2 regions of the Streptomyces sp. NPDC002125 genome follow, and region 2 is predicted to be linked to the other one. Evidence: riboswitches for the same ligand, from Rfam matches in the RefSeq annotation. Region 2 holds a riboswitch; the other holds the start of a gene.
The links. A riboswitch is a leader RNA that binds a small molecule or an ion and turns the genes downstream of it on or off. The one in region 2 is predicted to bind glycine.
Positions count from the first base shown of each region.

Region 1: it holds a riboswitch for glycine, as region 2 does, so the genes downstream of both, gcvP (aminomethyl-transferring glycine dehydrogenase) here and gcvT (glycine cleavage system aminomethyltransferase GcvT) in region 2, are expected to answer to the same signal.

Region 1 is NZ_JBSFDD010000042.1:37,457-52,022, forward strand. It holds gene ACWCQM_RS38960 (hypothetical protein) at 307-921, shown strand; gene ACWCQM_RS38965 (DUF5999 family protein) at 1,210-1,416, shown strand; gene gcvP (aminomethyl-transferring glycine dehydrogenase) at 1,487-4,372, opposite strand; glycine riboswitch at 4,566-4,661, opposite strand; gene ACWCQM_RS38975 (PRC-barrel domain-containing protein) at 4,795-5,169, shown strand; gene ACWCQM_RS38980 (DNA polymerase IV) at 5,088-6,539, opposite strand; gene ACWCQM_RS38985 (MerR family transcriptional regulator) at 6,639-7,256, opposite strand; gene ACWCQM_RS38990 (bifunctional nuclease family protein) at 7,426-7,899, opposite strand; gene ftsR (transcriptional regulator FtsR) at 7,953-8,696, opposite strand; gene ACWCQM_RS39000 (FHA domain-containing protein) at 8,739-9,518, opposite strand; gene ACWCQM_RS39005 (DUF881 domain-containing protein) at 9,709-10,527, opposite strand; gene ACWCQM_RS39010 (small basic family protein) at 10,533-10,865, opposite strand; gene ACWCQM_RS39015 (DUF881 domain-containing protein) at 10,862-11,782, opposite strand; gene ACWCQM_RS39020 (sugar phosphate nucleotidyltransferase) at 11,986-14,481, opposite strand.
Region 2 is NZ_JBSFDD010000001.1:335,943-350,508, forward strand. It holds gene ACWCQM_RS01495 (ABC transporter substrate-binding protein) at 1-800, opposite strand, end outside; gene ACWCQM_RS01500 (ABC transporter permease) at 849-1,841, opposite strand; gene ACWCQM_RS01505 (enhanced serine sensitivity protein SseB C-terminal domain-containing protein) at 2,272-3,024, opposite strand; gene ACWCQM_RS01510 (enhanced serine sensitivity protein SseB) at 3,262-4,038, opposite strand; gene ACWCQM_RS01515 (AAA family ATPase) at 4,256-4,945, opposite strand; glycine riboswitch at 5,118-5,215, shown strand; gene gcvT (glycine cleavage system aminomethyltransferase GcvT) at 5,383-6,510, shown strand; gene gcvH (glycine cleavage system protein GcvH) at 6,601-6,978, shown strand; gene glyA (serine hydroxymethyltransferase) at 6,997-8,256, shown strand; gene ACWCQM_RS01535 (L-serine ammonia-lyase) at 8,412-9,797, shown strand; gene menC (o-succinylbenzoate synthase) at 9,882-11,003, opposite strand; gene ACWCQM_RS01545 (chorismate synthase) at 11,000-11,845, opposite strand; gene ACWCQM_RS01550 (PucR family transcriptional regulator) at 11,994-13,571, shown strand; partial or broken gene ACWCQM_RS01555 (hypothetical protein) at 13,621-14,462, opposite strand.

The DNA.
Region 1 (14,566 bases), on a different contig from region 2:
TAGAAACACCGACGGGTTTCAGCCTACCGCCGCATCGGGAAAATACCTGGCGGCAGGGGTCCGGAGCGGCCCGAATCCACAGAAACTCCGCAATTCAAAGGCTCAGATGCCCCTTGCGCGCAATATGCGGGTCAGGTAGCCGAAACATCGTGTGAACATTTGTCGTATAAACTCTGCGAACGAGGCAGAGAGTTGACGCACCGGCCCGTCCGCCCGTCACCGGCCTTCCTCTGGCCCCGCACGCCGACAGCGCCGTCTGCACCCGCCCACGCATCACCGTGTCTCAGAAGTGAGAGGCGACCCACTATGCCGCTGCATGTTTCACCGGCACCCGCGCCCGCACTGCGCAGCGTTCTCGCGGCACTCGGTTCTCCCACCGCAGTCCGCGAGGCCCATACACCCGCTCTCAGGTCCGTCCAGGGATCTCTGAGCCCCGAACTCCCGCTTCCCGTCCATGTGCTGGACCGGATCGTCCCGAACGAGGCAGCTCCGCGCACCCGCCTGGCAGGCTGGCGCTTCCTGATCCGTGACGGCGAGCGCGCCGTCGCCGCCGCGGACACCATGCTCACCGCCGACGGCTGGACCTTCTCGCACTTCTTCGAGGGCCCGTACCTCCTCTCGACCGAACTGGCCGTGCGCCAGGCCGAGTCGTCGTCGGCGCACTACCAGCCGCGCCTGCTCTCGGTTCCCGAGCTGTACATGCTCACCCTCTGGCTGCACCACGACACCGGGGCGGACGCCGGCAGCGGGGTGCTCGCCCCGACCGATGTGCTGGTGCCTCTGGCGCCCGCCCCGCCGGGCATCACGGCCTACCGGCCGCATCATGTCGCCGAGCTGCTCCCGGTCATGACACTGCGTGTCACCCCCGCGCCCCTGCCGGACCTGCCCGAGCTCCCCGGTCTTCTCGGGTCGCCCGCCTGACCCCGCGTCATCACGCGCCCCCGCCGGGACTCCCTGCGGGGGCGCATCGACGTCCCGTGCGGACTAGTCCGGTCAGGTCACCCCGAACCATCCGAACGGACAGTCCAGTTGGATCGAACCGTCCGGCCGGGTGATGCGTCATGGGAGGAGAACAGCAGCTGCCGCGAAATCCCTGCGGAATGACGCCCGTGGGGCAACACTGGGACCGGACCGACTGATACGGGGGCGGCCATGAACACATCGTCCAGCCGCAGGACGCTCGAATCGACGCAGCGAAAGAACCCATCCATGTGCCAGCACCAGCCACCCTGCCCGACCGCCGACTCCAACGACCGGGAAGCCGCACGCCTGACGGCCCACCACCCGGAACAGGGATGGAGCCTGCTGTGCAACGGCGTCCTGCTCTTCGAGGACACCGGCGAGCTGCTCCCGGACGGGCAGGTCATCGCCCCCCACCGGCCGCTGAAGAGCGACCGGGTGGTGAAGGCCGCCTGACCGGGGCAGCAGAGACAAGGGGGCCGGCCCGGAGAATTCTCCGCACCGGCCCCGACGCGTGTCCGCGCTCCTACTGGTCGTACTCCTCCAGCGGCGGGCAGGAGCAGACCAGGTTGCGGTCACCGAACGCGCCGTCGATCCGGCGCACCGGCGGCCAGTACTTGTCCGCGGGCGTGACGCCGGCCGGGAAGACGGCCTCCTCGCGGCTGTAGGCGTGGGTCCACTCCCCGCCGAGCGAGGCAGCGGTGTGCGGGGCGTTGCGCAGCGGGTTGTCGTCCGCGCTCCAGGCCCCGGAGGCGACCTTGTCGATCTCGCCGCGGATGGCGATCATCGTGTCGCAGAACCGGTCCAGTTCCGCGAGGTCCTCGCTCTCGGTCGGCTCGATCATTAGCGTCCCGGCCACCGGGAACGACATGGTCGGCGAGTGGAAGCCGTAGTCGATCAGCCGCTTGGCGATGTCGTCGATGGTGACGCCGGTCTCCTTGGACAGCGGCCGCAGGTCCACGATGCACTCGTGCGCGACCAGACCGGCCGGGCCGTTGTAGAGGACCGGGAAGTGCGGTTCCAGGCGCTTGGCGATGTAGTTGGCCGCGAGTACGGCGACCTGCGTCGCACGCTTGAGGCCCTCGCCCCCCATCAGGCGTACGTACGCCCATGAGATGGGCAGGATGCCCGCCGAGCCCCACGGGGCGGCCGAGATCGGGCCGACGCCGGTCTCCGGGCCCGCGGCGGGCTGGAGGGGGTGGTTGGGGAGGTACGGCGCCAGGTGGGCTCGCACGCCGACCGGGCCGACGCCCGGGCCGCCGCCACCGTGCGGGATGCAGAAGGTCTTGTGCAGGTTCAGGTGGGAGACGTCACCGCCGAAGTGGCCCGGCTTGGCGAGGCCGACCAGGGCGTTGAGGTTGGCTCCGTCGACGTACACCTGACCGCCGGCGTCATGCACCTCGCCGCAGATGTCGGCGACGTGCTCCTCGAAGACCCCGTGCGTGGAGGGGTAGGTGATCATCAGGACGGCGAGCTCGTCGCGGTACTGCGCGATCTTGGCCCGGAGATCCTCTATGTCGACCTCCCCGTCCTCGGCGGTCTTCACCACGACGACCTTCATCCCGGCCATCACGGCGCTCGCCGCGTTGGTGCCGTGCGCGGAGGACGGGATCAGGCAGACGGTACGGCCGTGGTCCCCGTTGGCACGGTGGTAGGCGCGCACGGCCAGGAGACCGGCGAACTCGCCCTGCGAGCCCGCGTTGGGCTGGATGGAGACGGCGTCGTAACCCGTGACCTCGGCGAGTCGCTCCTCCAGCTCACGGATGAGGGTGAGGAAGCCCTGCGCCTGCTCGGCGGGGGCGAAGGGATGCAGGGCGCCGAACTCGGGCCAGGTGATGGACTCCATCTCGGCGGTCGCGTTGAGCTTCATGGTGCAGGAGCCCAGCGGGATCATGCCGCGGTCCAGCGCGTAGTCGCGGTCGGCGAGCCTGCGCAGGTAGCGCAGCATCGCCGTCTCGGAGCGGTGCTGGTGGAAGACCGGGTGGGTGAGGACCGCGTCGGTGCGCAGCAGCCCCTCGGGCAGGGCGTCGGCCGCCTCGGCGTCCAGTGCCTCGATGTCGCCGTCGGCGCCGAAGGCCGCCCAGACCGCGGCGATCCGGGCCCGGGTGGTGGTCTCGTCGCAGGCGACGGAGACGTGGTCGGCGTCGACGAGGCGCACATTGACCCCGCGCTCACGCGCACCGGCGACGACGTCGGCCGCCGTCCCCGGCACCCGCACGGTGAGGGTGTCGAAGTACGCGTCGTGCACGATCTCGTTGCCGGCGGCTCGCAGCCCCTCGGCCAGGACGGCGGCGTAGCGGTGGGTGCGCTGTGCGATTGTGCGCAGCCCGTCCGGGCCGTGGTAGACGGCGTACATGCCGGCCATGACGGCGAGCAGCACCTGTGCGGTGCAGATGTTGCTGGTGGCCTTCTCGCGGCGGATGTGCTGCTCGCGGGTCTGCAGCGCCAGGCGGTAGGCCTTGTCGCCGTCCGCGTCCACGGAGACACCGACGAGGCGGCCGGGCAGGCTGCGGGCGAACTTCTCGCGTACGGCCATGAAGCCGGCGTGAGGTCCGCCGAAGCCCATCGGGACGCCGAAGCGCTGGGTGGTGCCGACGGCGATGTCCGCGCCGAGCTCGCCGGGCGAGGTGAGCAGCGTCAGGGCCAGCAGGTCGGCGGCGACGGAGACGATCGCCCCCAGCTCGTGCGCCTGGTCGATGACGGGCTTGATGTCACGCACGGCCCCGGACGCGCCCGGGTACTGGAGCAGCACGCCGAAGACGCCGCGCTCGGCGGTCTCGGCCGGGATGCCGTCGGTGAGGTCGGCGACGACGACCTCGACGCCGGTCGGTTCGGCGCGGGTCCGGATCACGGCGATGGTCTGCGGCAGCGTGTCGGCGTCGACCAGGAAGACGCCTTCCTTCACCTTGCCGACCCGCCGCGCCAGGGCCATGGCCTCGGCCGCGGCCGTGCCCTCGTCGAGGAGCGAGGCTCCCGAGGTCGGCAGGCCGGTGAGGTCGGCGACCATCGTCTGAAAGTTCAGGAGGGCCTCGAGGCGCCCCTGGGAGATCTCCGGCTGGTACGGCGTGTAGGCCGTGTACCAGGCCGGGTTCTCCATGACGTTGCGCAGGATCACCGGCGGGGTGAACGTGCCGTAGTAGCCGAGCCCGATCATCGGGGCCAGCACCTGGTTGCGGTCGGCGAGGACGCGCAGCTCGGCCAGGACCTCGGCCTCGGTACGGGCCTCGGGGAGGTCCAGCGCCTCGGCGCTCCTGATCACGTCGGGCACCGCGGCGGCGGTGAGCTCGTCGAGGGAGCCGTAACCGACCTGGGCGAGCATCTTCGCCTGTGCCCCTGCGTCGGGCCCGATGTGGCGCTGCTCGAAGGGAATGCCCTGCTCCAGCTGGGAGAGCGGAGTGCGACGGGGGGTCATGATGGAGGCCTCCTGGTCTGCCACGACCTGCGAGGGGCGCCACGGCGTGGCTGCCCGTACGGCCTCCCCATCTGTCATCTCGACCTGAGAGCTTCACCGGGACGCCCTGGGGCGTACCGGCTTTCACCGTCGGTGAGGGCGGCGCCCGCGGCGGCGTGTGCCGCACGGATTCCGCCCTGCTTTCCAGAGTGACCTCGTCCGTGCGGTACGGGGGCCTGAGAGATTCCGGGGAGGAGTTGCTCCTTCGGCGCCTCCGGATCGCTCCGGAGGACTCTCCCGCACGGGGTCAGCAGCCGGTTCCAGCCTACCAGCGGGGACGGAGCGCGCCGTCTCGAGTGGCCGATACCCCGGATCTGTCCTTTCGTAGTGCCTGTGGAGCAGTTGCGACCACCCTGATGCAGTTGTGACCCGTGGGAGGCACCGTGCAGACCGACATCGATCCGCGCAGCCTGATCGGCCGAAAGGCCTTCGACCGTCAAGGTGCCAAGATCGGAACGGTGGACGAGGTGTATCTCGACGACGCCACGGGCGTACCCGAATGGGCCGCCGTGCGTACCGGTCTCTTCACCAGGGACGCGTTCGTCCCGCTGGAGCCGAGCGAATTCGTCGACGGGGCGCTGCTGATCCCCTTCGACCGGGCCCTGATCAAGGACGCGCCGGACTTCGGCGTCGGCCGCCATCTCTCCCCCGAACAGGAACTCCAGCTCTACCGTCATTACGGGCTGGACTCCGCCCCGTCGGCAGGGCCCGCCGCCCCGGACCGCGACTTCGGACGGCTGGCCGGCCAGGAGGAGTAGTCCGCGGGCTCCCGCACCAGCGGGAGCGGATCGGCCGGCTGCAACTGCGGATCGTCGATACGGAACGTCCGCACCCGGCCGGGCGGCGTCCATGGCTCCTCGAAGCGCACCGTGACCCGGCCGACGCCGCTGCCCTGAACCCATCCGTGTCCATGGACCTCGTGCCGTACGTCGTGCCCGGCGGACCATCGCCGGGCCGCCGGGCGCTCCTCGCTCTCCGGGGCCTCCCGTGCCGCCGCATCGGGCGTCCCGGGGGCGGTGCCGGATGCCACGGCCTCCTCCGCCGCGTGCTCCGCCTCCGCGGCCTGCGCGAAGAGGTCCTCCTGGGTGAAGTCCGCCAGCCCCGTGACTCCGACTCCGAGCAGCCGCACGCCGCCGGTGGTGTCGACGGCCTCCAGAAGCCTCGCGGCGGCCTCCCTGACCACCGTGGGGTCGTCCGTGGGGCCCCGCAGAGTCTCGGACCTCGTGAGCGTGGAGAAGTCGTAGCGGCGCACCTTGAGCACGACGGTGCGCCCGGAGCGCCCGGCCCCGCGCAGCCGCCCCACACACCGGTCCGCCAGCCGCTCCACCTCGGTCCTGACCCGCACACGGTCGTGCAGGTCGACGTCGAAGGTGTCCTCGACCGATACGGACTTGGCGTCCCGCTCAGCGACGACGGGCCGGTCGTCGAACCCCTGGGCCATGCGGTGGAGCGCGACGCCGTGCGCCTTGCCCAGCAGGCGCACCAGCTCGGCCTCCCCCGCCTCCGCGAGGTCGTTGACGACGGTCATGCCGGCGCGCCGCAGATGGTCGCCTGTGGCGGGCCCCACGCCGGGCAGGACGCGCACGGACATCGGCGCGAGGAGCTCGCGCTCGGTGCCGGGCTCGATGAGCATCAGCCCGTCGGGCTTGGCCTCCTCGGAGGCGATCTTCGCCAGCATCTTGGAACCGGCCAGACCCACGGAGCCGCTGAGGCCGGTGACGGCCCTGATCACCGTACGCAGCTCCACGCCGATCACACGGGCGGAGGCCGAGTCGTCGGCGACCCCGCCGGCCTCCAGGTCGACGAAGGCCTCGTCCAGGCTGAGCGGCTCGACGAGCGGTGACAGCCGCCCGAGCAACTCCATCACCTGGTCGCTCACCGTCCGGTAGAGCGAGAAGCGCGGGACCAGATAGGCCGCGTTGGGAGCCAGCCTCCGCGCCTGGGCCATCGGCATCGCGGAGTGGACGCCGAGCCGCCGGGCCTCGTACGAAGCGGTGGCGACGACGCCGCGCATCCCCAGGCCGCCCACCACCACCGGCTTGCCGCGCAGACTCGGCTTCGCCGCCTGCTCCGCAGAGGCGTAGAAGGCATCCATGTCCAGATGCAGAATCGTGGGCGCGGCTCTCACATGGACCGATGGTGCCCTACGCCACTGACAACCGCCCCGCCCGACGCGTGCGCGGGGCGGGGCGGCTCGGGTTCGGGCTTCTGTTGCTGCTCCGCCGGATCAGACCGCGCGGTTGCGCCGGCGTGCCAGTTCGTCGGCGGGGTTGTGCCCGATCAGCGTCTCCCCGGTGTCGACCCGCTCCCCGTGGAGCTGGGAGAGCGCCGCGTCGACATCCCGCCAGACGACGCCGACGGCGATCCCGAAGACGCCCTGGCCCCCCTGGAGCAGGCTCACGACCTCGTCGGGCGAGGAGCACTCGTAGACCGTCGCCCCGTCACTCATCAGGGTCATGCGCTCGAGATCCGTGAATCCGCGTGCCCTGAGATGCTGGACAGTGGTGCGGATGTTCTGCAGAGCGACCCCTGTGTCCAGGAACCGCTTCACGATCTTGAGGAGCACCACGTCCCGGAAGCTGTACAGCCGCTGCGTCCCCGACCCGTAGGCCGGGCGTACGCTCGGCTCGACGAGCCCCGTACGCGCCCAGTAGTCCAGCTGTCGGTAGGTGATACCCGCCGCAGCGCACGCTGTGGGCCCCCGATAGCCGATGTCACCCGCCACTGCCACACCGTCCGCTGCCACCACCGCCGGCTGAACCGGCTGTCTGATGGAGTGGTCGGCCGCACTGCCGTGCTGCCGGTACGGCCCACCCGCAGCCGTACCGTCGCCGCTGCTTCTCACGCCGACCTCCGTCCTTGACCTGCCATCTCGAAGGTAGGCAGTCACCAGGGGTGCGTCAACGATCGCCACACTCGGCACGCCGAGTGATAATCACCCTGAGGGTGGTTTCCCGTGACTGGTTTACGGGAACGGCTTGTCGGATGTGCTGACGCCGCCCCTCCGAGGAGGGTCACTGGCTGTTGGTACCGAAGTCCTCCGGCGAGATCTGGTCGAGGAACTCGCGGAACTTCTCCACCTCGTCCTCCTGCTCGTCCGGGATGGCGATGCCCGCATCGTCCAGCACTCCGTCACTGCCGTAGATCGGCGTACCGGTGCGCAGGGCGAGCGCTATGGCGTCGGAGGGACGCGCGCTCACCTCGACCCCGCTGGCAAAGACCAGCTCCGCGTAGAAGACCCCTTCTCTGAGGTCCGTGATGCGGACCTCGGTGAGCTCCTGGCCCACGGCCTCGAGCACATCCTTGAAGAGATCATGGGTCAGCGGCCTGGCCGGAGCCATGCCCTGCTGGGCGAAGGCGATCGCGGTCGCTTCCCCAGGGCCGATCCAGATAGGGAGGTACCGGTCGCCTCCCACTTCACGCAGGAGCACGATCGGTTGGTTGGAGGGCATTTCCACCCGGACACCCACAACGTCGAGCTCGTTCACACAGCAACCCTAGGACGTGCCCGCCATGTTTGGATAGTCGGGCTCCTCCAAGGTCAGTGAAAGCTCACCTTCAGCGCGGACTGCACGAGCGCCGCGTGGAGCCTCACGGACAGTTCTGCGAGCTCCTTGGCGGTCGCCTCGGCATGGGCCCTGGTCTGCGGATTCCGGTGCCTGCGCAGGGGTGCGACCACCTGCTCGACCAGCCCGGCCTCACGCTCCGCAGCTGCCTTGACGGCCCTGAGGTGCCGAGGTTCCAGCCCGAACCGGCCGAGATCGGCCACGAGCCTGGCCACGGTCACCGCCTCGGCGCCGTAGCTCCCGCCGGACGCGGGCACGACCAGCCCGTAGGACTCCCACTCGTCGAGCTGCTCCTCGGTGACGCCGGCTGCGGCAAGGAGCTCGGAGCGGCCGATACGGGCCGCTGTCGCCGCGCCCGGGTCCTGGTCCCAGCTGCCGTCCCCCAGCTCGCCCTGCGCGCCCTGGGACGGCAGCGCGACCTGCTCACCGCGGGCCAGGGCCTCCAGGTGCTCGCGGATGACCTTGAGGGGCAGGTAGTGGTCCCGCTGCATGCGCAGGACCTGCGCCAGCCGCTCGACATCGGCGGGACCGAACTTCCGGTAGCCCGACGGCGTCCGCTGGGGCTCGATCAGCCCCTCCGTCTCCAGGAAGCGGATCTTGGAGATGGTGACTTCGGGAAATTCGTCGCGCAGCTGGAGGAGCACCGTGCCGATGCTCATCGTGCGCTCGCCCGCGGCGGCGGTGCCGTGACCGGCACCGCCTGTCGGTGTTCGCAGCATGGGCCTTCCTGGTGGTCCCCCCGGACGGTGTCCGGGGAAGGGTCACACGCCCCGCTGGCTCGCGTAGAAGACCAGCCGGTACTTACCGATCTGGACTTCGTCGCCGTTGGACAGCGCGACGGAGTCGATGCGCTCACGGTTGACGTAGGTGCCGTTGAGGCTGCCGACGTCGCCCACGGTGAAACTACCGTCCGGACTCCTGCGGAACTCCACATGACGCCGCGACACGGTCACGTCGTCGAGGAAGATGTCGCTCTGCGGGTGACGGCCGGCCGTCGTCAGGTCGCCGTCCAGCAGGAAGCGGCTGCCCGAGTTCGGGCCTCGGCGCACGACCAGGAGCGCGGATCCTGCGGGCAGCGCGTCGACCGCGGCCTGGGCCTCCGGGGAGAGCGAGGGAAGGGACGTCTGCCCCGTCGCCTCGGCCTCGTACGCCTCGATACCGGAGATCGAGATGGTGGAGGTCGTCTCTGAGGCGCGCTCGGGAATTCCGCCCCGCAGCGGCGCACCGCAGTTGGAACAGAATCGGCTGGCCTCGGCATTGCGATGCCCGCACCTGCTGCAAACCGGCATGGACGAGCCCTCCGGAGCGGGGGCGAACCCTCCACCCGTACTTGAGGTTGATGGTTCCCCGAAACCTATGCGTCCTGCACCGGCGGGGTCAACCGACGACGCGCCGGTCCCACCGGCGGTTCCCGGCACCTCATCGCGGAAGAGCGGGCGCTCCGAGCCCTGCTCCTCGGCACCCTGACGCGGAGCGCGGTGGCGGGCAGCGTTGCTGTCCTCGCGGGCACTCTTTCCGAACAACTTCGCAAACAACTTCACGGGCGTTTCCCCTTGACCGAAATAGACCCGCCCGTGGGGCAGGACGAACCCTGAACGAACACACCTGCCGACCCGGACATCCTCACAACGTCCGTATCCACCCGACAGTTTCCACCACGCGTCACCGATCCGTTGCGGCGACCCCCCGCAACCTCGTGCCCGAGTCCTTCGAGCACCACACACCCCTGTCTCACTGGGGCGACGACCGAGCGTAGTCAGGCTGCTCCGCCGGTCGCAAGGCGTCCACCACGATGTCGTCGGCGCGTGCCACTTCCGCCGTGGCCTGCTCCTTCTCCAGCGTCTGCACCACGCCGCCGGGGATGTTCAGAGCAGGTTCCAGGTCCTGCGGCTTGCCGATGACCTTGAACTCGTACGGAGCCTCGATCTTCTTGCCGTCCACCCTCAACTCTCCCCCGTCCCCGGAGAAGTACGTGTTGGCGACCACCCGGACACCGTTGATCTCGATCGCCTCGGCACCCGCGGCACGCAGCTCCTGGATGGTGTCGAGGAGCATGTCGGCCTCGACCGCACCGCTCGGATCGCTGATGGTCAGCGTGATCCCCGGACCGTGCGCCGCGACGGTACCTGCCAGGATACCGAGCTGGCGCTCCTTCTCCAGCGTCTGCTTACGGGCCTCCTCCGCCTGGTCGGAGCTGTTCTCCAGCTCCGTGCGCTGGTCGTCGAGGCGCTGCTTCTCGTCCTCCAGGCGCTGGGTGCGGTTGTCGAGCTCGTCGAGGATCCGGACCAGGTCCTCCTGGCGGGCGCCGCGCAGGGCGCTGTTGTCGCTGTTCGACCTGACCTGGATGGCAAGACCGAGGCCGAGGACGAACAGCAGGAGCGCCACGATGAGTTGGGCTCTGCTCACCCTCGGCGGCCAGAGTCCCGCCATCAGCCGCTGACGTCCGGAGACGCCCTCGGCGGGGGCAGGGCGTGACGGTTCGGGCCCGGGGGCCTCGGGGGGAAGCGCTCCGGCCGGTTCCCCGCTGTGGTGGTTCTGTTCGCTGCTCATCGGCCTCACGCCCGGAAGACGTGGCGGCGGATGGCCGCAGCGTTGGAGAAGATCCGGATGCCGAGCACGACCACGACACCGGTGGACAGCTGGGCCCCGACGCCGAGCTTGTCACCGAGGAAGACGATCAGCGCCGCGACGACCACGTTGGACAGGAACGACACCACGAAGACCTTGTCCACGAAGATTCCGTCCAGCATGGCCCGCAGGCCGCCGAAGACGGCGTCGAGCGCGGCCACGACGGCGATCGGCAGATAGGGCTCGACCACCGCCGGCACTTCGGGCCGGACCAACAGTCCGACCACGACTCCCACGACGAGGCCCAGTACGGCGATCACGATGTGCCCTTCCCTGTGTCTGCCGCACCACTGCCCGTGTCTGCGGCCTGAGGCTCTGCTGTACGTACGATCAGGCTGGGGGCGGCCGGCAGGCGCACCTTCTCCTGTTCGGAGATGCTGGTGCGGATGTCGAAACTCTCGTGCAGCGCCTGAAGGTACTGGCCGTCCGCGCTGTCGCGGAACTGCGTGGCGAGCTGCTTCCCGTCCCCCACCGCGAGCACCGTGTACGGCGGCACGAGCGGCCTGTTGTCGACCAGTATGGCGTCGCCGGCCGCGCGGATGGCCGAGAGGGCCGTCAGCCGCTGCCCGTTGATGGCGACCGCCTCGGCGCCGGACTGCCAGAGGCCGTTGACCACGCGCTGCATGTCGCGGTCGCGCACCCGTCCGGTGTCGGCGAAGCCGGTGGACTCTCGCGGACCCCCACCACCCTGGTCGGTGTCCTCCGCGTCGTCCACGACGAGCTTGATTCCGGGCCCCTCCACGGCAGTTGCGCCGGACAGGAGGGCGACCAGACCGCCCTGGTCCCCGCCGTGCCGCTCAAGGGCCTTGCGCTGCCGCTCGTTGACGTCGTTCCGCAGCTTGTCGACATCGGCCTCCAGCGTGTCCGCCGTGGAGGTCTCGGCGTTCACGCGGTCGATGAGTTCCTCGCGCTCCTTGGCCACGACGGGTGCCGCGACCTGTGCCTCGGCGGCACCGAGGGTCACCACGAACGCGGCCAGCACCAGACCCGCAGCGAGGCCGAGCTTGGCCCTGAGTGTGCGGGGCAGGCCCGCATCGCCCTCCGACCTGCGGCGGGCCGAGGCCTCGGCGTATCCCTCGTCGAGGCTGTGTTCCATCACGGTGGTCAGCAGCGACATGGACGCGTCGGGGCGAGGACGCGGCGGGGCGCTACTCCGATCGGGGGGCGGCTGCGACATGCCGCACATCGTCGCACGTCATGGCGGCTGCCGCCGAATGGCCCCACCGTCGGCCCGGAACCGGCGGCACACCGGCTGCCGGGCCGGCCACCGGCGACCTGGGGCCTCGTACACGAATCACGCCGGACTCGCGTGCCCCCGCACGTGCGGGGCCTCTCGTTCGGACCGGGCCAGGCCCGAACGAGAGGCCTGCGGGAGGGCCCTCAGTCGCCCGCGCTGTCCACGACCGCCGCCCACTCGTCGAGCAGTGCCTGCGCGGAGGCGTCGTCGGGGCCCTCCGCCCACAGATGGGTGACGGCCTCCGCCCGGTCGGGCAGCACCATGACCCAGCGGCCGTCGGTCTCGACCACGCGCACGCCGTCGGTGGTGTCCACGCTGCGCTCGCCCGCTGCCTCGACGACCCGCCGCATGACGAGCCCCTTGACCGCCCACGGTGTGGCGAGGTCACGCCGGAGGACATGAGCACGCGGAATGCGGGCGTCGATCTGGCTCAGCGTGAGCTGTGTCCTGGCCACCAGGCCGATGAGTCTGACGAACGCCGCGGCCCCGTCGAAGACGCTGCTGAACTCGGGGATGATGAAGCCGCCGCGGCCGTCGCCGCCGAAGATGGTCGTGTCCTCACGGCCCACCCTCGTCAGATCGTCCGGGGACGTCGTCGTCCACTCGACCTGCGTGCCGTGGTAGGCCGCGACCTGCTCGGCGACGCGGGTCGTCGTCACGGGCAGGGCGACCCGGCCGCTCCTGCGCTCGGCGGCCACGAGGTCCAGCATGACGAGCAGCGCCCGGTCGTCCTCGATGATGCGGCCCCGCTCGTCCACGAGCGACAGACGCTCGCCCACCGGGTCGAACCGCACCCCGAAGGCCGCGCGTGCGGACGACACGATCTCGCCGAGGCGCACCAGCCCCGCCCGCCGGGATTCGGCGGACTCGGTGGGCCGGGATTCGTCGAGTCCCGGGTTGATCGTGAGGGCGTCCACGCCCAGGCGTCCGAGCAGGCTGGGCAGAACAAGCCCGGCGCTGCCGTTGGAGGCGTCCACGACCACCTTGAGGCCCGCGTCGGCGATACCGCTCGTGTCGACGTTGCGGAGCAGGGAGCCGGTGTAGGAGTCGTAGACGCTCGACGGGAAGTGGAGGTCTCCGATCTCGCCGGGGAAGGCCCTGCGGAACTCCTGACGGGCGTAGACGCGGTCCAGCTTCTTCTGGCGTGCCTGGGAGAGATCGGCTCCCCGCTCGTCGAAGAACATGATGTCGACCGAGTCCGGCACTCCCGGAGACGTACGGATCATGATTCCGCCGGCGCTGCCCCGTGCGGTCTGCTGACGGGCCACCGGCAGCGGCACGTTCTCCAGGTCGCGGACGTCGATGGCGCTGGCCTGCAGGGCCGAGATGACCGCTCGTTTCAGCGCACGGGCACCACGGGAGTGGTCACGCGCGGTCGTGACCGTCGCGCCCTTCTTCAGAGTCGTCGCGTACGCGCCGGCGAGCCGGACGGCGAGCTCCGGGGTGATCTCGACGTTCAGGATGCCGGTCACACCGCGGGCTCCGAAGAGGTGCGCCTGGCCGCGCGACTCCCAGATCACCGAGGTGTTGACGAAGGCGCCGGCCTCGATGGTCTTGAACGGGTAGACCCGGACGTTCCCCTGGATGATCGATTCTTCACCGACCAGGCATTCGTCGCCGATCACGGCGCCGTCCTCGACACGCGACGCACGCATGATGTCGGTGTTCTTGCCGATCACACAGCCGCGCAGATTGCTCTGCTCACCGATGTACACGTTGTCGTGCACGACCGCCCGGTGCAGGAACGCGCCGGATTTCACGACGACATTGGAGCCGACGACGGTGTGCTCACGGATCTCCGCCCCGGCTTCGATCTTCGCGTAGTCACCGATGTACAGCGGCCCTCGGAGCACGGCGTCGGCATGGACGTCCGCGCCTTCCGCGACCCAGACCCCGGGCGAGATCTCGAAGCCGTCCAGTTCGACGTCGACCTTGCGCTCCAGCACATCGGCCTGGGCCTTCACATAGCTTTCGTGGGTGCCCACATCTTCCCAGTAGCCCTCGGCGATATAGCCGAAGATCGGCTTGCCTTCCTTCATGAGCTGCGGGAAAACGTCACCGGACCAGTCCACGGAGGTGTCGGCCTGGACGTAGTCGAAGACCTCGGGCTCCATGACGTAGATGCCCGTGTTCACCGTGTCCGAGAAGACCTGGCCCCAGGTCGGCTTCTCGAGGAAGCGCTCTACCTTTCCTTCTTCGTCCACGATCGTGATCCCGAACTCCAGAGGATTCGGGACCCGGGTCAGGCACACCGTGACGAGTGCGCCCTTTTCCTTGTGGAAAGCGATGAGGTCCGTGAGATCGAAGTCCGTGAGGGCGTCACCGGAAATGACAAGGAAGGTGTCGTCCTTCAGGGCCTCCTCGGCGTTCTTGACGCTTCCCGCGGTACCGAGTGGCTTCTCCTCGTTGGCATAGCTGAGCTCCATCCCGAGCTCCTCGCCGTCGCCGAAGTAATTCTTGACGAGAGAGGCGAGAAACTGGACGGTGACAACGGTTTCGTTGAGCCCATGCCGTTTGAGCAGCCTCAGCACATGCTCCATGATCGGCCTGTTGGCCACGGGCAGGAGCGGCTTGGGCATGCTTGAGGTCATAGGGCGAAGGCGGGTGCCTTCACCGCCTGCCATCACGACGGCCTTCATGTCGGAAACGTCCTCCTCGAAGAGACGACGGTCTAGCCGACTTCGCCCGTCGGGGCAACTCCACACCTATCCGGTGCGGGCCTGC
Region 2 (14,566 bases):
ATCGGGTCCGTCTTCGGGTCCCACTCCGGGTTGCGGACCAGGGTCGCGCCCTTGCTCTCGTCATACGCCGAGAACTTGTACGGGCCCGAGGAGACCATCTTCTGGACGTAGCTGGCACCCGTGTCGGCCTTCTGCGGGACCGGGGCGGTCTGCGAGAAGGCGGCGAGGTAGTCCATGTCCGCGAACGGCTTGTTCAGCTTGAAGACGATCGTGTGGTCGTCCGGGGTCTCGATGGACTTGAGGCCCTCGGGGGACTTGTCCTTGTAGGGACCCTTGTACGTGTCGCCGCCGTCGAGGTAGGCCTTGAAGTACGTCGGACCGTTGGACAGGGCCTCCGGCGCGAAGTTGGAGCGCTCGACGGCGTACTTGACGTCCTTCGAGGTGATCTCCGTGCCGTCCTCGAACTTCACGCCCTCGCGGAGCGTGTACGTCCAGGTCTTGGCGTCGTCACTGGCCTTGCCGAGGCTGGTGGCGAGGTCCGGGACGATCTCCAGGCTCTCCTTGCCGGCGGCCGGCTTGAAGGTCACCAGGGAACGGGCGTACAGGCGGGAGAAGTTCTGCACCCAGCCGTAGTACGTGTTGCCCGGGTCGAGGGAGTCCGGGCCACTGGAGTGCTCGTACGTGACCGTCCCCCCCTTCTTGTCGGTCGCGTTGACGATGCTCGACAGAGCCGCGTCGGCCTTGGCGTTGCCCCCGCCGCCACTGCCCTCGTTGTCCGAGTCACTGCCGCTGCACGCCGATGCGCCGAGCGAAACCGCTACGGCCATGGCTATGGCAGCCGCTGTCTTTCTGTTCTGCATGCTGAGGAAAGCCCCCTCGCTAGTCCGGTGCGGCACTGCCTGCCGCGATTACTTGCCACGAGGGTCGAGTGCGTCACGCAGCCCGTCCCCCAGCAGATTGAAGGCCAGCACGGTGATGAAGATCGCCATGCCGGGGATGACCATGAACATCGGGTCCACCTCGTAGAGGTCGACCGCCTGGGTGAGCATGCCGCCCCAGGACGCCTGCGGCGGCGCGATGCCGACGCCGAGGAACGACAGGGAGGCCTCGAAGAGGATGTTCGTGGGGATCAGAAGCGTCGAGTAGACGAGGATCGGCGCGATCAGGTTCGGCAGCAGCTCGCGGAACAGGATGAACGGGCCGCGGGCGCCGAGCGACCTGGCGGCCTCGACGAACTCGCGCTCACGCAACGACAGGGTCTGGGCGCGGACGATGCGGCCGATGTAGGGCCAGCTGAAGAAGCCGATCACGAAGATGAGGACCGCGATCCGCAGCGTGAGCCCTTCCAGCCCGAAGGCGTTGCCCTGCAGGGAGGCGGAGATGGAGATCGCGAAGAGCAGCAGCGGGAACGCAAGGAAGGTGTCCATCAGACGGCTGATGAAGCTGTCGACCCAGCCGCCGTAGAACCCGGCCACGACACCCATGACGACGCCGATGACGACCGAGAGCAGCGTGGAGCCGACGGCGACGACGAGGGAGACCCAGGAGCCTTCGAGGATGCGCGCCAGGATGTCGCGTCCGGTCTGCGGTTCGACACCGAGCGGGTGGTCCCAGCTCATCCCGCCCAGGGCGCCCTTGGGGGCCAGCATGACGGGGTCGACGAGGCTCTGGTTGAACGCGTTGGGGTCGAGCCCGAGCAGCGACTGGAGCGGCTTGGACAGGATGGCGGTCAGGATCAGCAGCACGACAACGATGCCACCGGCCATCGCGGCCTTGTCCCGCTTGAAGCGGGTCCAGGCGATCCGGCCGAGCGAGCGGCCCTCGATCTCCTTGCGCCCGGCGCCTTCCAGCACCGTTTCGGGCCGCGCGTCCGCCCCGGTGGTCTCGATCGGTGCCGTCATTGCGCTGGAGACCCCTCTCGGCCGGCGGATGGCCGGCCTGTGACCGCCGCGGTAGCGGCTCTTACGAAATGTGACACATGTGGTGATGTGCAGCCGAACAGACCCTGTTTGAAAGAGGGGTGTGCCGGGCATGGACCACCTGCTGTGTGGAGTCTTCAACCACTTTGCGATCACCCGCCAGACCTGGCGGTGAATGTTTGCTCAAACGTGATGCTGCCAAGGGGCTTCCGTTATCCGGACAGCCGTGCTCACTGAGCGGACCTCTCGGTCACTATTCCGCGATAACGGACATGACGCCCAACAGCGTTGATCAAGTGACCAATTGGCTGTCCGGCCGGGGCCGTCGGCAGCCGATCGGCACGCTTTCCCCACACGTCCGGCACAGGTCCGGCGGCGGTCCCGGACCCCGCCGAGGACGGCGGACGGCCGGTCAGTAGGCGTACGGAGCGGGGCCGGTGGCGGGCGGGTAGCCGTAGCCCTGGGCGGCGGGGGCCGGGGCGTGCGCCTCGCGGTCGTAGAAGGGCCGGGAGTTGGCCTGCAGCCACATCGCGACCGGGTCGTACTCGTCGGACATCGAGACCGTGGAGACGGGGAGCCCGTCGGGGACCACGCCGATCGACTGCTGCATCATCGCGCGGACCGCGTCGACGGACGGGCGTCCGGTGTCGTAGAGGTCGAGCCCGATCGCGAGATACGGGACACCGAGCGCGGGCTGCACCCAGGCGCGGCGCAGCGCGCGGACGGCGGGCGTGCGGTGGGCGTTCTGCGACAGCAGGGCGTAGAACTGCGGGATCTCGATGGCGGGTTCGGTGAGCCGCAGCGGGCCCGCGGGCATCCGGTCGAGGCCGGTGGCGATGCGCCGCAGGTCCAGCCAGGGGATGCCGACGCCGCCGCCGGGGGCGTGCGGGTTGAGCCAGATGCCCCAGCGGTCGGGGAAGAGGGCGCGGGCGATGTCGCGGCCGGTGGTCACCTCGTGCGCCCTGTTCCAGCCGCTCGCCGAGAGCTCCTGCGGGGAGGTCACGCACGGGGCGTAACCCAGGCCGTCGACCTCCATGTTGCCGTACTGGGCGTCGGGGGAACCCGCCGTGCCGTGCCAGAGCAGCATCCAGACCTGGCCGTCCGCCAGGGAGCGCAGCAGCGCCTCGTACGCGTCGAGGCGTCCGGGGGCCACCTGGCGCAGCATGTGCTCGACCTGTCCCCCGGCTCCCGCCCCCGCCCGAGCGGGGGACACCCCGCCGGCCGCCCCCGTGCCTGACGCACTCACCCTGGGTCCCGCCCCTCATTCGATCCGCTGTTGACGCGTGCTTCGCGGTGCTGCCGTTCCGCTCCCGGGCACACGGGGGCGGCCTCGTCATCCAACCAGCTTATGCGCCGCCCCTGACACCGTCTTGACGCCACGGGGCGGCGGGCACTCCCGCTGTCAGTGACCCTCGCGCCGGTAGAACGGGCGTACCTTTTCCAGCATCCAGTCGCCGACCGGGTCCTGTGCCACGTCCAGCAGGACGAGATTGACCGGCCAGGGCACCTGGACGCGGCCCAGCGCACGGCCCAGCGCCTCCATCGGGGCGCTCTGCCCCGCGCCGTCCCAGGTGGCGAACTCGACGCCGACGAAGAGGACGGGGCTGTCGCCCTCGATGCTGGCCAGCGTCCTGCGGGCGGTGCTCACCACGCCCGTGGCCTGGAACTCGGCGGCGACGGCGGAGAGGAAGTCGACGGGGTCCTCCTTCCAGTCCGGCTCGTACAGCCGCACCCGGCCGCCGCTCGCGGGGCCGTCCAGCGGGGTGCGTCCGGCCCGGCAGAGCTCGGCGACGGCGGGCGGGGGCAGGGGGACGCCGACGGCGCCGCCCGGGTTGACGGCCATGCCGAGCTGCGGGGGCAGTCCGCGGGCGAACTCGCGTGCGGGCGCGACGGTGAAGGAGACATGGGAGCCGACGCACTGGAGGAACTGGCCCTCGGAGCTGAACACGGGGACGTACGCGCCGCCCTCCAGCTCGATCGCCGGCAGATCGAGGTCAGGGCTGTCGGGGCCGCCGCCGTTGGGCAGGGGCACCCAGATCCGGCTGCGGCCGAGGACCTCGACCAGCCGTCCGCCCGCCCCGGGGACGCCGAGCGAGGCGGTGAGCACTTCTTCGAGCTCGTTGGCCGGCCATCCGTGCGACGGATGCGTCGGGGCCTGTGCCTGGGCCGGAATGTCCACGGTGTCTGTGTCCCTTTCTCGCCATGCTGTGCGGCAGAAACCTTAGACCGGCTCGCGGCCGTGGGGCAGCGCCGCAGGCGGGGGCCCACGCCGCTCGGCCGTACCGTCCAGATTCCGGACAGCCGGCCGGGCCGTCGCGAACTGTGCGTATGCGAACGGTGACGCCTCGGAACCCGCCCTTCCGGGTCCCCGGACGGGCGCTCTTCGGTTCTCCGTACTACTCCTGCCCCGGCCGCGCGTCCGGGAACGAGATACGGGTGATGGCGCCGGCCGTCTCGCGGTCGATCAGTACCGCCGAGGCGCACCCGGGCGGCAGCAGACCGCTCTCGGTCTCGCGCAGCAGCCGGCCCACCGCGCGGCGGTGCCGGGCGAAGGCGTAACCGGAGACACCCCGTCCGCGCTCCCGCTGCCCCTGCCTGGCCGCCTCGGGCGTGACGTCGAGGAGGACGAGGTGCAGCGTGGCGCCGCGGCGCCCGGCCTCGCGCGCCAGCCAGCGCCGCACCCAGGCCTGCGTGCCGCAGTCGTGGACGACGACGGACGCGCCCGAGCGCAGGGCCCGCCGGAGCCCGGCGTAGTGCGCGGCGCGCACCAGCGGGCGGTAGAGGGCGTACGGGAGTAAGCCGGGCAGAGCGGCGGCCCAGCGGTCCCGGGTGTCCTGGGAGTCGATCGCGTGCTCCTGGACCGCCCGCCGGATCAGCGTGGACTTCCCGCTGCCCGGCAGCCCGGAGACCACGACCACGTCGCCCGGAGCGAAGTCGAGGCTGCGCGCGCCCTCTCCGGCCGTGCCCCGGAGATCACGCACCACCGGTGCCTGCCCGCCGAGCGCCTCCCGGGCCGGCGCGCCCGCCTGCTGGGGCATCGCACCGTGTGCGGCCCCCGCGCTCGTCGCGTAGCGCTGCAACGTCATCGCCTCCCCCTGCCGAGTCACCCACTGACCTGCCCAAGAAGTGTAAAGAAAGGGTAATGCGGCACAAGCGGTTCCGGCCGCAGGCGTCGCCGTGGGGGCGGGTCCCGACCGGGACGCCCCACTCTCCCCCAATGCGTGCGATGATGACCCCGCCAACTGCATACCGGCCGTTTGAATCCGCGCGGGAGAGTCCCGGTCACCGTGTGCGCCGGGCGCCGAAGGAGCAAGTTCCTCCCTTGAATCTCTCAGGCCCCGTACCGCGTGGATGAGGCAGATCTGAAAAGCGGGCCGCCTCGCGGCCCCACCCAAGGTGCAAGCCGACCCTGAAGGGGATGCCCCCTCCAGGACCCCTTCAGGGGCTCTCGGCGAACCTCTCAGGTTCCGATGACAGATGGGGAGGGAACCACCCCCTGTCGTCATGCCCTGGAGCCATGTCCATGAGCACTGCCCCGAGCGCCGCCCCCCGTCAGACCGCCCTCGATGCCCTGCATCGCTCCCTGGGCGCCACCATGACCGATTTCGCAGGCTGGGACATGCCCCTGCGGTACGCCAGCGAGCGCGACGAGCACAACGCCGTACGCACCCGGGCCGGACTCTTCGACCTGTCGCACATGGGTGAGATCACCGTCACCGGACCGCAGGCCGCGGCCTTCCTGAGCTACGCGCTGGTGGGCAACATCGCCACCGTCGGCGAGGGCCGGGCCCGCTACACGATGATCGTCGCGGAGGACGGCGGGATCCTGGACGACCTGATCGTCTACCGCCTGGCCGGCACCGAGTACATGGTGGTCGCCAACGCGGGCAACGCCCAGCTCGTCCTGGACACCCTCACCGAGCGCGCCGGGGGCTTCGACGCCGTGGTGCGGGACGACCGCGACGCGTACGCGCTGATCGCCGTCCAGGGCCCCGACTCCCCCGCCGTACTGAAGTCGGTCACCGACGCCGACCTGGACGGACTGAAGTACTACGCGGGCCTCCCCGGCACGGTCGCCGGTGTGCCCGCGCTCATCGCCCGTACCGGCTACACCGGCGAGGACGGCTTCGAGCTCTTCGTGGCTCCCGCCCACGCCGAGCAGCTGTGGAAGGCCCTCACCGAGGCCGGCGCGCCCTACGGCCTGATCCCCTGCGGGCTCTCCTGCCGGGACACGCTCCGCCTGGAGGCGGGCATGCCGCTGTACGGGCACGAGCTGACCACCGCGCTGACGCCGTTCGACGCGGGCCTGGGCAGGGTCGTGAAGTTCGAGAAGGAGGGCGACTTCGTGGGGCGTGAGGCGCTGGCCGCCGCCGCGGAGCGCGCGGAGACCGCCCCGCCCCGCAAGCTCGTCGGCCTGGTCGCCGAGGGCCGCCGGGTGCCGCGGGCCGGCTACCCGGTCGTCGTCGGCGGCGAGGTCGTCGGCGAGGTCACCTCGGGCGCGCCGTCCCCCACCCTGGGCAAGCCGATCGCCATGGCGTACGTGGACGCGGCGCACGCCGCGCCCGGCACCGAGGGTGTCGGGGTGGACATCCGGGGCACGCACGAGCCGTACGAGGTCGTGGCACTGCCCTTCTACAAGCGCCGTAAGTGACACGGACCGCCGCACACGTGACGCAGTCGTGTCTCACACCGTAAGACCACCGTTCATCAGCACTCCCCCGCGTACAGGAGAATTCAGGTCATGAGCAACCCCCAGCAGCTGCGGTACAGCAAGGAGCACGAGTGGCTGTCGGCCGCCGAGGACGGTGTGGCGACGGTCGGGATCACCGAGTTCGCGGCCAACGCGCTCGGTGACGTCGTCTTCGCCCAGCTCCCTGAGGTCGGCGACACGGTGACCGCGGGCGAGACCTGCGGCGAGCTGGAGTCGACCAAGTCGGTCAGCGACCTGTACTCGCCGGTGACCGGCGAGGTGACCGCGGCGAACCAGGACGTCGTGGACGACCCGTCGCTGGTGAACTCCGCCCCCTTCGAGGGCGGCTGGCTGTTCAAGGTGCGCGTCACGGAGGAGCCGCAGGACCTTCTCTCCGTGGACGAGTACACCGCGTTCTCCGGCAACTGAGACCCAAGGGACCACCTGATGTCGCTTCTCAACTCCTCCCTCCACGAGCTGGACCCGGACGTCGCCGCCGCCGTCGACGCCGAGCTCCACCGTCAGCAGTCCACCCTCGAGATGATCGCCTCGGAGAACTTCGCTCCGGTCGCGGTCATGGAGGCGCAGGGCTCCGTCCTGACCAACAAGTACGCCGAGGGCTACCCCGGCCGCCGCTACTACGGCGGCTGTGAGCACGTCGACGTGGTCGAGCAGATCGCGATCGACCGCATCAAGGCGCTCTTCGGCGCCGAGGCCGCGAACGTCCAGCCCCACTCGGGTGCGCAGGCCAACGCCGCCGCGATGTTCGCGCTGCTCAAGCCGGGCGACACGATCATGGGCCTGAACCTCGCCCACGGCGGTCACCTGACCCACGGCATGAAGATCAACTTCTCCGGCAAGCTCTACAACGTGGTCCCGTACCACGTCGACGACACCGGTGTCGTGGACATGGCCGAGGTGGAGCGCCTCGCCAAGGAGTCCAAGCCGAAGCTGATCGTCGCCGGCTGGTCCGCCTACCCCCGCCAGCTGGACTTCGCCGCCTTCCGCCGCATCGCGGACGAGGTCGGCGCGTACCTGATGGTCGACATGGCGCACTTCGCGGGCCTGGTCGCCGCGGGTCTGCACCCCAACCCGGTGCCGCACGCCCACGTCGTCACGACCACCACGCACAAGACCCTGGGCGGTCCGCGCGGTGGCGTCATCCTGTCGACGCAGGAGCTCGCCAAGAAGATCAACTCGGCGGTCTTCCCCGGCCAGCAGGGCGGCCCGCTGGAGCACGTCATCGCGGCCAAGGCCGTCTCCTTCAAGGTCGCGGCGACCGACGAGTTCAAGGAGCGCCAGCAGCGCACCCTGGACGGCGCCCGCATCCTCGCCGAGCGCCTGGTGCAGCCGGACGTCACCGAGGCGGGCGTCTCCGTCCTCTCCGGCGGTACGGACGTCCACCTGGTCCTGGTGGACCTGCGCAACTCCGAGCTGGACGGCCAGCAGGCCGAGGACCGGCTCCACGAGCTGGGCATCACGGTCAACCGGAACGCCATCCCGAACGACCCGCGGCCCCCGATGGTCACCTCGGGTCTGCGCATCGGCACGCCGGCCCTGGCCACCCGTGGCTTCCAGGCCGAGGACTTCACCGAGGTCGCCGAGATCATCGCGGCCGCGCTGAAGCCCGCGTACGACGCCGACGCCCTCAAGGCCCGCGTCGTCGCGCTGGCCGAGAAGTTCCCGCTGTACCCCGGCGTCAAGTAGTCACCCGCGATTTGCACGCCGGGTGGGGGCACCGCGCACACTGAACCTGTGTGCGCGGTGCCCCCACCCCTTTGCCCCGCGCACCCGGGCCCACCGGCCCGTCCCCGCACCACCCGGCGGACAACGACGTCCACCAACGCCTTAGGAGTACTCCCGTGGCCCTCTCGGTCTTCGACCTCTTCTCGGTCGGCATCGGCCCCTCCAGCTCCCACACGGTCGGCCCGATGCGCGCGGCACGCATGTTCGCCCGCCGCCTCAAGAACGAGGGCCTGCTGGCCCACACCGCCTCGGTCAGGGCCGAGCTGTACGGCTCGCTCGGTGCGACCGGCCACGGCCACGGCACCCCCAAGGCGGTACTGCTCGGCCTGGAGGGCGAGTCGCCCCGCACCGTCGACGTCGAGGGCGCCGACACCCGCGTCGAGGAGATCCGCGCCTCGGGGCGCCTCAGCCTGCTCGGCATGCACGAGATCCCCTTCGACGCCGACGAGCAGCTGGTCCTGCACCGCCGCAAGGCCCTGCCGTACCACGCGAACGGGATGACGATCCTCGCGTACGACCGCGACGGCGCCCCGCTCCTGGAGAAGACGTACTACTCGGTCGGCGGCGGCTTCGTCGTGGACGAGGACGCGGTGGCCGGGGAGAACCCGATCGTCCCGGACGACACCGTCCTGAAGCACCCCTTCCGCACCGGCGACGAGCTGCTGCGGCTCGCCCGCGAGACCGGCCTGTCCATCTCCTCGCTGATGCTGGAGAACGAGAAGGCCTGGCGCACCGAGGCCGAGATCAGGGAGGGCCTCCTGGAGATCTGGCGCGTCATGCAGGCCTGCATCGCCCGTGGCATGTCCCGGGAGGGCATCCTGCCCGGTGGCCTGAAGGTCCGCCGCCGCGCGGCGAACTCCGCCAGGCAGCTGCGCGCGGAGGGCGACCCCCAGACGCACGCCATGGAGTGGATCACCCTCTACGCGATGGCGGTCAACGAGGAGAACGCCGCGGGAGGCCGCGTCGTCACCGCCCCGACCAACGGAGCGGCGGGCATCATCCCGGCGGTCCTGCACTACTGGATGAACTTCGCGGCGGGCGGCTGCACCGAGGCCGAGAAGGACGACAGCGTGGTCCGCTTCCTGCTGGCCGCCGGAGCCATCGGCATGCTCTTCAAGGAGAACGCCTCCATCTCGGGCGCCGAGGTCGGCTGCCAGGGCGAGGTCGGCTCCGCCTGCTCCATGGCCGCCGGCGCCCTCGCCGAGGTCCTGGGCGGCTCCCCGGAGCAGGTGGAGAACGCCGCCGAGATCGGCATGGAGCACAACCTGGGCCTCACCTGCGACCCGGTCGGCGGCCTCGTCCAGATCCCCTGCATCGAGCGCAACGGCATGGCCGCGGTCAAGGCGGTCACGGCGGCGAAGATGGCGCTGCGCGGCGACGGCAGCCACAAGGTCTCCCTGGACAAGGTCATCAAGACCATGAAGGAGACGGGCGCGGACATGTCCGTGAAGTACAAGGAGACGGCCCGGGGCGGGCTCGCGGTGAACATCATCGAGTGCTGAGGGAACGGTCCCGGCACCGGGGCTCGCGTGCCGCATGGGACGCGAGGCCGCGCCGGCGCCCGGTCGGCCTCGCGTCGGCTCGTGTCACCGTCCGGCGGCGCCCCCGTACAGGTACCGGCGCGCCGTCGTGAAGCGGCGCAGCGCGTCCTGCCTCGGGCTGATGCCGATGCCGGGCGTGCGCGGCACCGGCAGGTGGCCGTTTTCGAGGACGAACGGCTCGGTGATGTCCTCGGCGAAGTAGCGGCTGGACGCCGAGGTGTCGCCGGGCAGGGTGCAGCCGGGGAGGGCGGCGAGGGCCAGGTTGGGGGCGCGGCCGATGCCGGTCTCCAGCATGCCGCCGCACCAGGCGGGTACTCCGTGGGCGGAGGCGACGTCGTGCAGGCGGCGGGCCTCCAGGTAGCCGCCGACCCGGGCGGGCTTGATGTTGACGACGCGGCAGGCGTCCATCGCGATGGCCGACGCGGTGTCCCGGGCGTTGTGCAGCGACTCGTCGAGGCAGACGGGGGTGGCGATGCGGCGCTGGAGGAGGGCGTGGGCGTGGAGGTTGTTCTCCTCCAGCGGCTCCTCGATGAGCAGCAGGCCGAACTCGTCCAGACGGCGCAGATGGTCCGCGTCGGCGAGGGTGTAGGCGGTGTTGGCGTCCACCTGGAGCGGCAGGCCGTCCCCGAAGCGCTCGCGGACGGCGCGGACGGGCTCGACGTCCCAGCCGGGCTCGATCTTCAGCTTGATCCGGACGTAGCCCTCGGCGAGATAGCGCTCCACGTCGTCCAGGAGGGCGGGGACCGAGTCCTTGATGCCGACGGACACCCCGGCGGGCACCCGGTCGCGGACGGCGCCGAGATAGGTGGCGAGGGACATCTCGTGGGCCCGCAGTTCGGCGTCGAGCACGGCCGTCTCCAGCGCGGCCTTGGCCAGCTCGTGGCCCTTGACCTTCGCCATGGCGGGGGCCAGGGCGGCGGTCGTCAGGTCCGGCCGGGCGGTGACGCGGGGCAGCAGGAAGTCGCGGATCACGGTCTCCGCGCCCGCCACGTACTCGGAGCAGTACAGCGGCTCGGGGTCGGCGGCGAACTCCGACCAGCCCTCCGCCTCGTCGGTGACGACACGGAGCAGGAAGGTGTCCTTGGTGGTCATCGTGCCGAACGACGTACGGAACGGGGTCACCAGGGGGATGGCGACGTGGAGGAGTTCGACGCTTTCCAGCTTCATGCCGGGCCGCCTTCCTGGATGCGTGAGCCGGCGGGGGTGAGGGTGTACCAGCCGTCGCGGGACATCGACGTGGCGGTGTACCCGTCGGCGAAGGCCTGGGTGAAGACGTCACGGACGGCGTGGCGCCAGCGCAGCGCGAGCGCCGGGTCGGCGGCACGCAGCTTCACGATGTCGTCGGGGACGCGGCAGCGGAGGGTGTCCCCGGCGCGGACGGCGAGCGGGGCGCCGTCGGGGGCGGTGGCGACGGCCTTCCCCCCCGCCCCGGACGATTCCTCGGGCCGCTCGGTGAGGGGGCGGTCCCGTGTCAGGTCCCAGGTGACGGTGAGGCGGTCGCTCTCGTCGCCGTCGTTGAGGCCGTCGGTCATCGGCCCGTAGAAGTCGACGAGGTACTCGGTGCCTTCCGCGCCCAGCTTGACGAGGTTGAAGCGGGCGTTGCGGCCGACCAGCGGGTCGAAGGTCCAGCGCATGGAGCCGGCCCCGCGCTCCAGGGCCCACACCCGCTGCGCCTGCTTCACCGCGAGCCCCACGCCCCGGTCGCTGGTGCGGGCCGCCGCCACGAGGGAGTACACGTCGCGGGCGCGCGGTTCGCCGAACACGGCGACGGCCGCGCCGCAGAGGTCGCCCTGTCCGGTGTGAGCGGCGTGCACGGCGCCGCCGGCGTGCACGAGGCTGTGCAGGACCTCGGCCGGGTAGGGCGGGACGCTGCGCGGGGTCTGCCACACGTCGCTGAAGAAGTCGGCGACGGCCGCGATGCCGGACACGTCGTGGACGGTGCTGGTCGTGACGCCGGCCGTGCGCGCGGCGGCGGTCGCGCGGTCACGTACTGCGGGTGCTGCTGTCATGCCTTGAGTCTCCGTGGGCCGGGCCCCGGCCTGGTTGTCCGTCGGAACAAGAGACGCCTAAAGTCATGTTGCGATCGGCCAAAGATGATGCCCAAGCGCCCCCGTGCCTTCGGTCCGGCCGGTCCCGGACCACGAACCGAGAGGCCCCATGGACGTCCCCACTCTCAGTGATCTGCTCGATGTGCTCGGCGGGTCGTCCGTGCGGGCCGTCGCGGCACCGGCCGGGCTCGGCGTGCCGGTGGGCGAGGTCCTGCTGTACGACGCCGACGCGGCCCTGCCGGACACACCCGGTGCCGTGCTCCTCGCGGTCGGGGTACGGGCCGCCGCGGCCGGCCCGCTGCTGCACGCCGCGGCGGCCGCCCGGATGGCGGCCGTGGTCGTACGGGGTGCGGACGGCCCCGTAGAAGCGGCCGAGCGGGCCGGGATCGCGCTGCTCGCGGTCGACGAGGACGCGGCCTGGCACCGGGTCCACCTGCTGCTCTCCTCGGCGGCCGGCGCGGGCGGCGGGGGTGCGCCCAGCGCCTCCGGGGACCTGTTCGCCCTGGCGGACGCCATCGCCGCGGCGGTCGGCGGGGCCACCGCCGTCGAGGACCCGCGCCAGCGCATCCTCGCCTACTCGACCGTGCCCGGGCAGACCGTGGACGAGGACCGCCGCCAGGGCATCCTCGGTCTCCAGGTCCCCGACAGCCCGGAGAACGCCGCGCAGTACCGGGCCCTGTTCGCCGCGGGGGCGCCCCTGCGCCTTCCCGCGCTCGACGGCGACAACCTGCCCCGGCTCGCGGTCACCGTGCGGGCGGGCGGTGAGACCCTCGGCTCCCTCTGGGTCGTCGACGACGGCACTCTCGCCCCCGACGCCGTGGAAGCCCTCGCCCAGGGCGCCTCCACGGCGGCCCTCCTGCTGCTGCGGGCCCGCGCCGGGCAGGAGCTGGCCCGGCATCTGGGCGGTGACCTGCTGCGCCGGGTCCTGGACGGCACGGTCGACCCGGACACCGCGGCCCACCGCCTCGGCCTGGGCGCGGGCACCGATCCGGTGCGGGTGGCGGCGTTCGTCCCGGCGGGCGTCAGCACCGCGCCGGACGTCGAGCAGACGGCGCTGCGCCTGCTCGACCTCGTACGCCTCCAGTGCGAAGCCCGTTACGGGCGTCATGCCTGCGTCCTCGCCGACGGGGTCGTCTACGCACTGCTCCCGGCGGCCGGCGAGCGCGGAGCGGCCCGGCACAGGCAGCTGGCGCAGGCCATCGTGGACCGGGCGGGGCAGGCCCTGCGGATGCCGGTGCGGGCGGGGCTGGGGGCCCTGGTGGCCGGGCTCGCGCGGGCGGTGGACTCCCGTGACGACGCGGACCTGGTCCTGCGCTGTCTCGACGCGGAGCGCCCGGTCGCGCTCGTCGACGACGTCCAGGCCCGGGTGACCCTGCTGCGTCTGGCTGAACTGACGCGCGGTAAGCGGGAGTTCGAGGGCGGCGCCTGGGAGCGGCTGCTGGCGCACGACGCGGAGCACGGCACGGATTACTCCCGCACGGTGAACGCCTGGCTCGCGGCGGGCTGCGACATGGCGGGGGCCGCGGAGCGGCTCGCCGTGCACCCGAACACCTGCCGCTACCGGCTCCGCCAGGCCAGGGAGCAGGTCGGCCTGGATCTGGACGACCCCGATGAGCGGCTGGTGCTCTGGCTGCGGGCCCGGCTGTCGGACGGCACCCGGCAGGCGGAGCCCGAGGCCGGCCGGTAGCGCTCCGGCCGAGGGGGTTCGCGGGGGCGGGACCCCAAGGGCCTGAAGGTCACGGCCGTTCGTAGAACTGCAGCAGCCCGGCCGCGGAGAAGCAGAGGGCGCCGGTGAGGGTGCCCCAGTTGGCGATGTCGGCGTTGCTCAGGCTGCCGGTGGCCGGGCGGGTGTAGGCGGCGAGTGCCGAGACCATGAAGAGGACGGAGCGAGCTGGTTCACGGCGACGATCCACCAGCCCAGCTCGCGCGGCAGCAGGCGCGGCCGACCGTGGCAGATCTCGACGACGGCGAGGTGCCCGGAGATCAGGAAGAGCAGGCAGCCGATCATGTCGGGGGTCCAGATCAGCCGGTTGATCTGTTGCACGCTCAGCCCTTGCAGGAAGGAGTCGAGCAGGTTGATTCCGAACACCAGGGTCCCGGCGAACAGCACGAACGTGCTCAGCCAGTCGGCCCGCCCCGGCTCGTAGCTCCACCAGCGCCAGCGCCGGGTGACCAGGGCACCTTCGCCCCCTGGCACATGACGAGGCGCGTTGATCACCTGGAGCAGGGACACGTATCCGCCGGTGTTGAAGCACAGGCCGCCGGCGAAGTAGATCGACGCGCAGGTGGTGGCGTCACCGGAGCCGAACTGGGCGACGGCGGCTCCGGCGGCGAAGAGCAGTCCACCGAGGACGAAGGCGGTGGCGGCGATCGCGTTGAGCCTGCGCAGCCGTGCGACGGCGGTGCGGTCGGCGCGGGCGTGATGGGCGGTGGCCGCCCCGGGTGACGTTACGGTGATGAGCCCGCGCCGCCGGGCGAGCCGGGATTCCCAGAGCGCGCTGCCGCCACCGGGTGGCTGCCAGGTGAGCCGTGTCGTGAAGGGCCCGGCACCCTCGGCGCGCGGTTCGGGCTGTCTCATACGGGCGGGGCGGCGGCGATGCCGCCCTGACCGGGCCCGACCGGGGAGCGTCGCCCCTCGGCTTCGCGCCACCACGGCGGACGGCCGTGGGTGCGGGCCGGCAG